DNA from 2 places in the Paenibacillus sp. NPDC057934 genome. Region 1 is predicted to be linked to the other one. Evidence: riboswitches for the same ligand, from Rfam matches in the RefSeq annotation. Region 1 holds a riboswitch; the other holds the start of a gene.
What was found. A riboswitch is a leader RNA that binds a small molecule or an ion and turns the genes downstream of it on or off. The one in region 1 is predicted to bind FMN.
Positions count from the first base shown of each region.

Region 2: it holds a riboswitch for FMN, as region 1 does, so the genes downstream of both, ribD (bifunctional diaminohydroxyphosphoribosylaminopyrimidine deaminase/5-amino-6-(5-phosphoribosylamino)uracil reductase RibD) here and ACFVRY_RS14845 (DMT family transporter) in region 1, are expected to answer to the same signal.

Region 1 covers NZ_JBHVPB010000005.1:505,814-511,574, reverse strand. The annotation lists gene ACFVRY_RS14860 (stage V sporulation protein AB) at 99-524, opposite strand; gene ACFVRY_RS14855 (stage V sporulation protein AA) at 521-1,186, opposite strand; gene ACFVRY_RS14850 (hypothetical protein) at 1,245-1,496, shown strand; gene ACFVRY_RS14845 (DMT family transporter) at 1,456-2,409, opposite strand; FMN riboswitch at 2,539-2,688, opposite strand; gene ACFVRY_RS14840 (PstS family phosphate ABC transporter substrate-binding protein) at 2,890-3,918, shown strand; gene ACFVRY_RS14835 (metal ABC transporter permease) at 3,960-4,835, opposite strand; gene ACFVRY_RS14830 (metal ABC transporter permease) at 4,835-5,761, opposite strand; gene ACFVRY_RS14825 (metal ABC transporter ATP-binding protein) at 5,758-5,761, opposite strand, start outside.
Region 2 covers NZ_JBHVPB010000002.1:504-6,264, forward strand. The annotation lists gene ACFVRY_RS04485 (nitrous oxide-stimulated promoter family protein) at 1-118, shown strand, start outside; gene ACFVRY_RS04490 (YwaF family protein) at 136-894, opposite strand; gene mscL (large conductance mechanosensitive channel protein MscL) at 1,139-1,531, shown strand; FMN riboswitch at 1,724-1,883, shown strand; gene ribD (bifunctional diaminohydroxyphosphoribosylaminopyrimidine deaminase/5-amino-6-(5-phosphoribosylamino)uracil reductase RibD) at 2,123-3,223, shown strand; gene ACFVRY_RS04505 (riboflavin synthase) at 3,243-3,914, shown strand; gene ACFVRY_RS04510 (bifunctional 3,4-dihydroxy-2-butanone-4-phosphate synthase/GTP cyclohydrolase II) at 3,957-5,210, shown strand; gene ribH (6,7-dimethyl-8-ribityllumazine synthase) at 5,357-5,761, shown strand, end outside.

The DNA of each region.
Region 1 (5,761 bases):
AAATCTTCGTTCCTTCTTTGGATTCTGATTTTTTTACTGGCTCGCTTTTCTCTATAGAATCCCCGCTGTGAATATATTTGTTCATTCCATACCCTCCTTTACTTTAAATACACAAACCAGTCAAACAATGAGCCCATGACCTTACCAGCAGTCATTGCCATCAACAGCCCGAACAGGCGATGAACCATTTGCAGACGTTTCGCCAGAATGGGGAGCACATTCAATACTTCAGTTAATGCGGCGGCTAACATGCCGATGAAGATACCGTCAAACAAGCCCACGGCTATTTCTACCAATGGACCCGAGGTTATTTTCCAGTTCCAGAAATCACTGACGGTACCCAGCAGCGACCCTGCGACCATCGCTCCTTCATACCAGTGCACTTTATCGTAAGAAGAGGTCAGTTGAGCCAGGCGGGGGATGATGTCCAGCACAACGAAGAGAGCAATGACGCCACCGCCGACGGCGATCCCTCCCGCAATGCCCAGCAATAGATTAATTCCTAACGATATCGGTGCTGTCATTGCCCCCCACCCTCCGTGTTCTCGGGTATAACGGCTTCACGCCGCTTCATTTTTGCGTACTCCTCGTTAACCACATATTGGTCAATATTTTTCTGGTACAGGAACATCTCGACTTCCAGCGGGGTTGGCTCCTCATTCCATTTTTTCTTGAATAAATGGTTGAAGAAGATCACCATCCCCAGCCCAATGCCCACGGAATAGGCAATCTGGAACAGATAAGGATGCTCATCCTTATGCCCGGTCAGCATCTCTACAATGCGGATCTGCACCTCCTGCATGCTTACATCCGCATGAAAGTTCATAATCGTCAGTGCTGAACCGAAGAACAACAACAACCACACAAGCACGAACAGCGCCGTTGACGGAGGCCGCGACTCCACCGGTCCTATAATCTGTACAATCGTCCTGCCTTCGCCGATGAGCTGGATTTCTACGCCTGGCAGAATCTCGTGAATTCGCGGAATTACCATTAGCAGATCAATCAGAATCAAGTTGCCATCACTTTGCTTGGGTTGAATCAACATTAGAGAGTACAGCGCGTCCTCCCACTCCGGGGCCGTAATGAGATTGGCAATATCCCGGAGCATCACCCCCTGACCTTTGGGAACTGACACCCGGTTTTTGAGCTGTATGAAGATGGTGGCCGCCGAATGGTGTGTCATCCGTATTCCTCCTAAAGGGGATCTGGAGTTGCCTAAGGTGGGCTAGACTCCATAGGGGTTGAAGAAAAGAATAAGGGTAGTATGGGAGAAAAGGCTGAATTTTACTCTTGCAATGGGAATTGGAGGTTTTCACGTAGCGACATTCTGCTTTGAGGCATATAAAAAAGCACCTGTTTCCCTGGATCATCCAGTGGAACAGGTGCTTTTAAACGAATCTGAGCCCTGGGGTATGTCCCCTCAGGCGTACAATGCTACTGAAACAAAATATGTTATCCGGGGCTTTGCTGCCTGGACTGTTGGTTTGAGATGAAGAACAGCGCGGTCCAGATCAGTGCAAACCCGATAATTTGCGGAAGAGTGACCAGTTGGTTGAATACCACCCAGTTAATGACGACACCCGTCATTGGAAAGCTAAGCTCGGCTAGTGTCGCAAAAGAAGCCTTGGTTGTGCTAAGTCCCTTGTAATACAATAGCATACTTAGTAGTCCCGGCAGTAGCGCCTGCAGCAGCAGATTGATAGCCACAGCAGAGGTAGCTCCAAGCCCCCCTTGGAATTGCCAAGGCGCGCGTTCAAACGCCGTAACGACGAACAATAAAGGCAGGGCCAAGATGAAACGCAGCGACGTTACCGTCTCATATTTCATAGAGCCCAGTAGATAGCGGCCCATTACAGTGGACCCTCCCCACAGCGCAGCTGCTCCCAGCGCCATGACACTACTGATGCTAATAAAATTGTTCACATGACCGAATGGAATGCTCCAGCCGAAGGTAAGCAAATACGTTCCGGCCAAGGCTACGATCATCAGGGGGGCAAAATGCTTCGGCAACCTCTCCTTGAGGAGGAGGGCCGCAAGCCCGATAGCGAACAATGGCTGCAGCTTCTGCAGCAGCAGTACAGCATTGAGATCCCCACTGGACAATGCCATGGTGAACAGAATCGTAGCAACTGCTGAACCACCCCAGGAGACGATCAGCAGTGCTCCCGCCTGGCGGAAGCGGATAGCTTTCAATTCGGCGCGGTGGCGCCAGAGAACCGGAAAAGCGGCTACAAACAGCACGATATGCTCCAGCAATACAATTTGCAAAGAGGTCAACGACTTGAGCAGGATGATGCGAAACAGCGGGTCCACGCCCCAGAGCGCCGCTCCCATGACAACCAGCCAAAAACCGCTCCGCAGACGCGCCGGGCGCACTACGGATGATGAAGCAGATACATTACTCATCTTACATTCTCCTTGTCGATACAATCCCTCGATTAAGAGACCAAAAACCCCCGATTTGCCTTAGAACAGGCAATACTCGGGGGTATTATCAATAAAAGCGTACAGGAAACAGGCCCCGCGCCTTTATCTTATGATCCTCTCCCATCCGGACTTTACCGTCGGCTCTGGAATTGCACCAGATCAGTCGCCTCTCCTGCTAACAGGTGGAAACGAGTCGCGGGCTTTGTTCACTCTGAACATTACCGCCGGTTAGGAATTTCACCTACCCCGAGAATCTTGTATTCCGTTATTATTTTCACAACCAACAATAAACCTTCTGTCGCCATTCGTCCAGCCTTTTATGAAAATATTCATATTTCTTTCATACAACAAAAGCAATTTCGTCTCTGAGAGCGAGAGATTTCCCACTACATATATGGGATATTTAAGTTATAATTCCTCAAATTCTATGCGCCGCTTCTGATCACTGTCACTGTCTTCTTGGCCATCTACTCTGTCATCACGATATTCCAAATATTGAAGCGGCGGACTAGGCACATCGTACTGCTCTCATTCACCGGGCTCTGCCTACTATCTACTGCTGGCTTTGAGCTTAGTAAAGTGTATGTGAACAGCTTTGGCGAGATCAATGAGCAAGAGGTCAACCTGGCAGAATACGCCCCTTGTACCCTCAATACCAAAGCTGCTGCACTCACTGAACCTACGACCTTTACCATTCGTGAAAATCTTCCGCGTCTTGACGGCGCCACAGCTCTTTATCCGCTATATGCATCTGCATCCTTTGCCCAGGCTGTGTATCCTTCAGGCGAGTACCAGCCTTATGGTGCAGACAGCGTAATCACCTGTTCAACAACTCCAGAAGCCTATAAACACTTGCTTGAAGGCGAGGTCGATATAATCTTTGCCGCGGCCCCATCACAGTCTCAGCAGGAAGAAGCACAGCGAAAAGGCGTGCAGCTTAAGCTGACGCCGATTGGCCGGGAGGCCTTCGTATTCTTCGTGAACCGGCGCAATGCGGTCAAGGGGCTTACCATTACACAGATCCAGGAAATCTACTCGGGAAAAACCACTAACTGGAAAGAGGTAGGAGGCAGCAATGACCGGATTCGGGCCTTCCAGCGCCCTGAAGACAGCGGCAGCCAGACCATGCTTCAGAAGGTCATGGGGCACACACCGCTTATGACCCCTCCGAAAAAAGATGTTGCCGACCTCATGAGCGGTATCATCAGCTGGACCGCAAACTACCGTAATTTCCGGAATGCGCTGGGCTACAGCTTCCTGTTCTACGCCTCAGAGCTGAACCATGACGGAGAAATTGCATTACTGGAGATCAATGGGGTACGGCCGGAGAGGACGACGATCCGTAGGGGTGAATATCCTTTTGCCACCGCGTTTTATGCCGTCACTGCCGGCAGCAGCAACCCTAACATCGAGCCGTTTCTCGACTGGATCACCTCACCGCAGGGACAAGAACTGGTGGAGAAGACTGGTTATACTTCTTTGAAATGAGATCTGTTGGGTATTCCCATACGCTTGGAACATCCATTGGCTTATTCTGCTGCCACTGTAGGTGACAGTAGCTTTGAAAGCAGTCCATGCTTCGGGGAAGCCAGGAAACTGATCATGAACAGCACCCCGGTAGCGAAAGCCATCGAACCTGATATCGACGTATCGAGCCAGGCTGCGGTATAGTATCCTGCCACTGCAGCCAGGACACCAAAGCCCCCACTGAGCACAAACATCAAAGACAAGCGGTCTGTCCAAAGATAAGCTGAAGCTGCTGGAGTGATCAGCATGGCGACGACCATGATCGCCCCTACCGCATCAAACGCTGCCACTGTAGTAATAGACAGCAACGACATGAATGCGTAGTGCATAACGACAACCGGAATCCCGATGCTTGCAGCCAAGGCAGGATCAAAGGATGTGATTTTCCATTCTTTATAGAATCCAATCACTGCCGCTAGAACTACCAACAATACAATGGATAGGATGAATGTGGCCTCGGGAATGTCGCCGATCCATGGCAAATGCACCGTCGTCCAAGGTACAAAAGTGATTTCGCCCATCAAAGCATGCTTCACGTCCAAATGCGCATTACCCACCTTCGTAGCGATCAAGATCACTCCCACCGCAAACAAGGTTGTGAACACCACCCCAATCGACGCCTCACCCTGTACTCCGCGCGACTGCAGCCACTGGATTAATATCGAAGTCAATAATCCTGCCACGACAGCACCGATCAGCATGTGATACCCGCTAAGTTCACGGGTGACCAAAAAAGCAACAACAATACCCAGGAGCACGGTATGACTGATGGCATCCGCCATCATCGCCATTCTGCGCAAAATCAACAGGACGCCGATTGTGCCACATGACAGACCTACCAGAGATGCGGTAAGCAAAATCCAGCCTGTATAGCTCATCAGTATCCCCCCTCCTTCACGACTGTTCTCTCTCTCTCGGCCGGAGCCGACAATTCACTCTTTATTCTGCTTCGCTGCTGCAGGCGGACAATCACTAGACCTTTCTGGGCACCGAACAGCAAAGAAATTACGAAGAAGGCCGCAGATGAAACAACGATGAACGGACCCGTAGGCCATCCTTTACCCATCGTACTTATCACCGTTCCAATGACACCTGATCCTCCCCCGATAAGGGCTGCACCGATCAGCATCCATTTAAAGGAATGCGTCCAGTACCGTGCGCTCACCGCTGGAATAATTAATAAGGCTGACATGAGGATAACCCCGACAGCTTGAATCCCGATGACTATTACCAGTACCAGCACACCTGAATAGAGACTGTTCATCAACCGGACTGACAAACCAAGACCTTTGGCAAAAGCAGGGTCGAACAGAAACAGCTTCCATTCCTTGAACCCCAGCCAGACGATGGAGATGACCACCAGGCCCAGCGCACTCATAGTGTAGACATCAGTGCGAACCATAGAAGCTGCCTGCCCGAAAATGAATCCGTCGAGACCGCTAACATTGCCGCCCCCGGTCCGGTTCACGATCGTGAGCAGCATAATCCCAAGTCCGAAAAATACGGATAACACGATCCCCATCGCTGTATCTTCCTTGATTCGGCTGGAGGAAACTACCCATTGCACCAGGAAAGCACCGATCAGTGCGCTGATGGCCGCACCCAAGATCAGAACAGGTAGCATCTTCACACCGGTGATGGCAAAAGCAATAACTACGCCCGGCAGTGCCGCATGGGACAGCGCGTCACTCATCAGACTTTGCCGCTTCCAATAAGCGAGACAACCAATCATTCCTGAGGCGACACCAAGCACGAGCATGCTAAGCAATACCCACCAAGCATTGGGTGACAGTAAGAGCGTCAT
Region 2 (5,761 bases), on a different contig from region 1:
CTATAAAGCAGATCAGCGCAGCGAGATCAAGACTGTCATGCGCTACGCTGGTCCGCGTATGATCTGGAGCCATCCACTAATCACCCTACGACATATGTTCGACGGAATGACTTCCTGACTTTTCCTGGCACGCATTCAATAGGGAAGCCGATTCATACGTCGGTTGCGTCCCTTTACCCGCTCCGGTAGCCAAAAGAACGCTAAGTACATACACAGAAACACAACGAACGCGAAGAGCTCTTCAACCAGCAGATAATAGGGATACGGGCCAAAGTAATCCAGAACAGAATACGTGCTTGGCTTTCGCATAAGGAACATGTAGTTGGACCCCAGCATAGAATTAGCGACCCAAACGCAAGCGGCGGTCAGATTCAGGCAGAGCATCGTGAAAGAAAGGGATTTCCAGCTTGGCTTGAACCCCTCAACCCACGTCATATACAAGGAAGACAGAATGATAGCCCCATGTGAGATGAAGAATAATAGGAAACGAAAGTGTGGGAAAGGATATACCAGGTTCGGTGTCAGCAGAGCAATCGACGCGCCGCCGATCCCGGCAAAATAAAGAAAGGCGTATAGTATCCGGCTACGGGTAAGCAGCATGATAGCTGACAACAGCACAGTAAGCCCACATAGCTCCAGGGGCAGCGAGGCGTCCGTTCTCCAGATTCCCTGTGAAATGTACCACCACTGAAGTCCAGCCTCCGAGGAGAGTAGAATAATGGCCAGCAGCAGACGAACGGACAGGCGCAGCCGACTCCGGGTGCGAAGAGCAAATCTGCCTCCGTACAGCAGCAGGCAAATAACGAGCACCGACGCCAGAGCCATCCAATGTGAGGCAGAAAACATGGAGAAGTCGGCATCGCGGCTGCGTCCAAAGAAAGAGGAATAACTCATAGGCAGCTCCTTGAGACGAAGTTTTTTTCTAGAAAGAAAAGTCTATTATAGTTTCATCATAGCCGATGTATGGGAGGTGGTGGAAGAGGAATGTGCAAATATTCTCATTTTCGGTCAGATATAGGAGCTAGTTCTGTTACAAGAGTTACAGCAGTAAGCGGACAGTTTCTGAAAATTCTTTGGTGTGTCGGCAAAGGTGATGCTATAATATTTTAAAATTCCAAGCTTTGGGGAGGGTTTAGAAATGTGGAAAGAATTTAAAAGCTTTGCCCTGAAAGGAAATGTGCTCGATCTTGCGGTCGCTGTCATTATCGGTGCAGCATTCGGGAAGATTGTCTCCTCCTTGGTGGAAGACATCATTATGCCTATTATCGGATTGATAATTGGTGGCATCAATCTAAGTGACCTGACCTTTACCTATGGGAATGCTGTTTTGAAATACGGAGTGTTCCTGCAGACCGTGGTGGATTTCTTCATTATTGCATTCTCGATCTTTATGGCTATTAAGCTGGCCAGCAAGTTCAAGAAGAAGGAAGCGGTTAAGGCGGAGGTTGCCGAGACCCCGGAACCGGCTCCGGAGGTGGAGCTGCTCACGGAAATTCGCGATTTGCTGAAGCAGCAGGAACGCGGTGTGTAAGTTCACTTACATAGGACAAGCGTCGAGAGTAACTCCTCGGCGCTTGTTTTTTGTTACTGTAAGGCGTCTTGATAATAAAAAGTTGTAAAGTTACGAAAAATAAGCTAATGTACAATTTATACTTGCTTTTTGCAGGGGTAAGTGTTAATTTTGTTGTAAGCAACAGCTTGATACTTCAAAATGAATAAGGTATCAATCCTTCAGGGCAGGGTGAAATTCCCTACCGGCGGTGATGTTGCTGCAAGTTAATCTTGCAGTGCTTAGTCCGCTACCCGGACCGTGCTACAGCGCGGACGGTGGACCCGGTGCAATTCCGGGACCGACAGTATAGTCTGGATGGAAGAAGGAGAGATTGGCGTTTGTCCGTTAATGGGCAGGCGTACTGAAGTGTACTTTAATATCATGTGCGTTATTTCACAATTCCGTTGTTTTTATAACGGCTATTTGCGCACAGTTTTATTGAAACTCTCAGTAAACTAACTCTCAACAACCCATCTAGTCTCCTCCTGGAGTCTGAGATGGGTTTTTTAGTTATGAGGCAGCGGATGCTGCATACAAGAAGTACGACTTACAGATCGGAGGACAGATGAAATGAATATCATGAATGACGAGTTTTACATGTCGCTTGCCCTGGACATGGCAGAACGCGCTCAAGGACAGACTGGAATCAATCCTGTTGTAGGCTGTGTTGTGGTGAAGGACGGGGCCATGATTGGGCTGGGTACGCATCTGCAACGCGGGACAGGCCACGCTGAGGTGCATGCACTGAATATGGCGGCCGGGAAAGCCGCGGGAAGCACTGCTTATGTTACGCTGGAGCCTTGCAGTCACTATGGCATTACGCCACCTTGCAGCCAGCGTCTAATCGACGAAGGCGTGGCACGGGTGGTGGTGGCTTGTGAAGACCCTAACCCGCAGGTAGCAGGACGGGGTGTTCAAATGCTGCGTGATCAGGGCATTGAAGTAGAAGTGGGATTGCTGCGCGAGCGAGCGCTTCGGTTGAATGAGAAGTTTATCAAGTATATTTTGACCAAACAACCCTTTGTCACTTTGAAAAGTGCCAGTACGCTGGACGGTAACCTTGCTACGAAAACAGGCGACAGCAAATGGATCTCTGGTGAGGCCGCACGGGAAATTGTACATACCTTGCGCCATCGCCACCAGGGCATTATGGTCGGGGTCAATACCGTGATCGCTGATAACCCGTCACTCACGACGCGGATGGCGGTTCCTGGCTTCAATCCGGTGCGGATCATTATTGACTCGGCTTTGCGAATTCCGCTGGACGCTGCAGTCGTTAGCGACGGGTTGGCTCCAACGATTATCGTGACTACAGGCTCGGCGGATGCCGCGAAGAAGGCTGTGCTGCAGGCAGCTGGCGTGCAGATTGTGGTCTGCGGCACAGGCCCACGTGTGGATCTATCGGCGGCTATGGTAGCTCTTGGCGAGATGGAGATTGGTTCCATTCTGCTGGAGGGCGGAGGCACACTGAACGGTGCGATGCTGGAGAGTGGTTTGGTAGATCGGGTAATGCTGTTCTTTGCTCCTAAGATTGTGGGCGGTGGTGCAGAAGCCAAAGGAACCTTCGTGTTCCCAGGTGTGGAGAAGATGGCCGAAGCCATTACGCTAGAAGGATTGGAAGTAGAAGTGCTCGGGGATAATGTCTGTATCAGCGGTACTCCGGTACGCTAACGCCTGAGGAGGGATAGTGATGTTCACAGGTTTAATCGAGGAAGTGGGCGTTCTGCGCAGCCTCTCCACTGGCGGTGAAATGATGGTGCTGAATATTGGCGCCTCCGTGATTATGGATGATCTGAAGATTGGCGATAGTATCGCGGTTAACGGGGTTTGCCTTACAGCAACCTCGCTGGGCGACAATTATTTTACGGCTGATGTGATGCCGCAGACTTTCCGGAACAGCAATTTGAAGGAGCTGCGAATCGGCAGCAAGGTCAATCTGGAACGGGCGATGGCAGCCGGGGGGCGGTTTGGCGGTCATATCGTGCAGGGTCACGTAGATGGCACCGGCACCTTCAAAAGCATCAAGCGGGACCAGAACGCAGTGGTGTTCGAGATTGCAGCAGACCGCAAGTCGCTGTACAAATACATCATTCCAAAGGGCTCTATCACGATTGATGGCATCAGTCTGACAGTAGTCACGGCAGGAACATCATCATTCACTGTGTCGGTTATCCCGCACACCTTGGGCGAGACGGTGCTTGGGCATAAACGGGCGGGAGATAGCGTGAACATCGAATGTGATGTGCTCGGCAAGTATGTGGACCATCTGTTGCGTTACGGATCTGCGGGACGAGAAGAGGAAGCAGAGGATATCAGCTCCGGCATAAGTCACGATTTCCTGGCAGCTAACGGATTTATTTAATACAAGATGAAGTGATTGCGAAACGATGAGGAGGATAGAATCATGAGCGAACAATCGAAACAGGAAGTAGTCCTGGATTCCATAGAATCAGCGATTTATGATTTGATGCGCGGTAAAGTGGTCATTGTTGTGGATGACGAGGACCGTGAGAATGAAGGAGACTTTATCGCCCTAGCGGAACGCGCGACCCCCGAAGTGATCAATTTCATGATTACCGAAGGACGCGGACTGGTGTGCCTGCCGATTACGGCGGAGCGGGCAGAAGAGCTGGATCTCAAGCCGATGGTCAGCCAAAATACGGATTTCCACGGTACGGCCTTTACGGTCTCAATCGACCATAAAGATACGACTACTGGCATTTCCGCAGCGGAGCGCTCCATGACGGTCAAAGCGATCATGGACCCCGATGCGAAGCCGTCCGATTTCCGCAGACCGGGTCATATGTTCCCACTTATTGCCAAAAAAGGTGGTGTGTTGCGCCGCTCGGGACACACTGAGGCTGCTGTTGATCTGGCCCAGATGAGCGGTGCATATCCGGCTGGTGTGATCTGCGAGATCATTAAGGAAGACGGCACTATGGCTCGTCTGCCGGATCTCATTGAGATTGCCCGCAAGCATGATCTGAGACTGATTAGCATCAAGGATCTTATTCACTACCGGAATGAGAAGGAGAAGCTGGTTACCCGTGAGGTGGCGGTGCGCATGCCAACCGATTTCGGTGAGTTCCAGACGATTGCTTACTCCAATGTAGTGGATGACAAGGAGCATATTGCACTGGTTAAAGGCGATATCTCCGGCGACGAGCCGGTGTTGGTACGTGTCCATTCCGAATGTTTGACCGGGGATGTCTTCCATTCCCACCGCTGCGATTGCGGCCCGCAATTCGAAGCTGCGTTGCGTCAGATTGATGCTGCCGGCAGAGGTGTCTTGCTCTACATGCGTCAGGAAGGCAGGGGTATTGGGCTGATCAATAAGCTGAAAGCCTACAAGCTGCAGGAAGAAGGACTCGACACCGTTGACGCCAACCTGAAGCTCGGCTTTCCGGCAGACCTTCGGGATTACGGCATCGGTGCCCAGATCCTGAAGGATCTCGGTTTACAACGAATCAAGCTGCTTACCAACAACCCACGCAAGATTAAGGGGCTGGAGGGGTATGGCTTGGAGATTGTGGAGCGTGTACCGATTCAGATGCCGGAGAATGAGGATAACACAAACTACCTGCACACGAAGCAGGCTAAACTTGGACATCTGCTGTCTTTTGACGACATTGAACAGAACGAGACCACTAAAGCTTAAACCGTTGATAGATGAATCAAATAAAGCAACAGGAATGATTGAAAGAATGAAGCGAACCTTATGATGTCAGCGGAAGTTTGTTCTAATTACCAAAACTCGTTAAATATAATTTCCAATAACTTACTAATGAAGGGTTGATGAATAATATGCCGAATTATTTTGAGGGACATTTAGTATCCGAAGGGTTAAGATATGGAGTTGTTGTAGGACGTTTTAATGAATTCATTACCAGTAAACTGCTGTCCGGCGCACTAGATGCCTTCAAGCGTCATGGCGTGGGTGATGACGAAGTGGATGTAGCCTGGGTTCCCGGGGTGTTCGAAATTCCACTGATTGCGCAAAAAATGGCCGAAAGCGGCAAATATGATGCTGTGATTACGCTAGGTACAGTAATTCGCGGCTCTACAACACACTACGATTATGTGTGCAATGAAGTGGCTAAGGGTGTGGCGGCGATCAACCTCAAGACAGGCGTACCGACCATCTTCGGCGTAGTAACGACCGAAAATATCGAGCAGGCCATTGAGCGCTCCGGAACCAAAGCAGGCAAC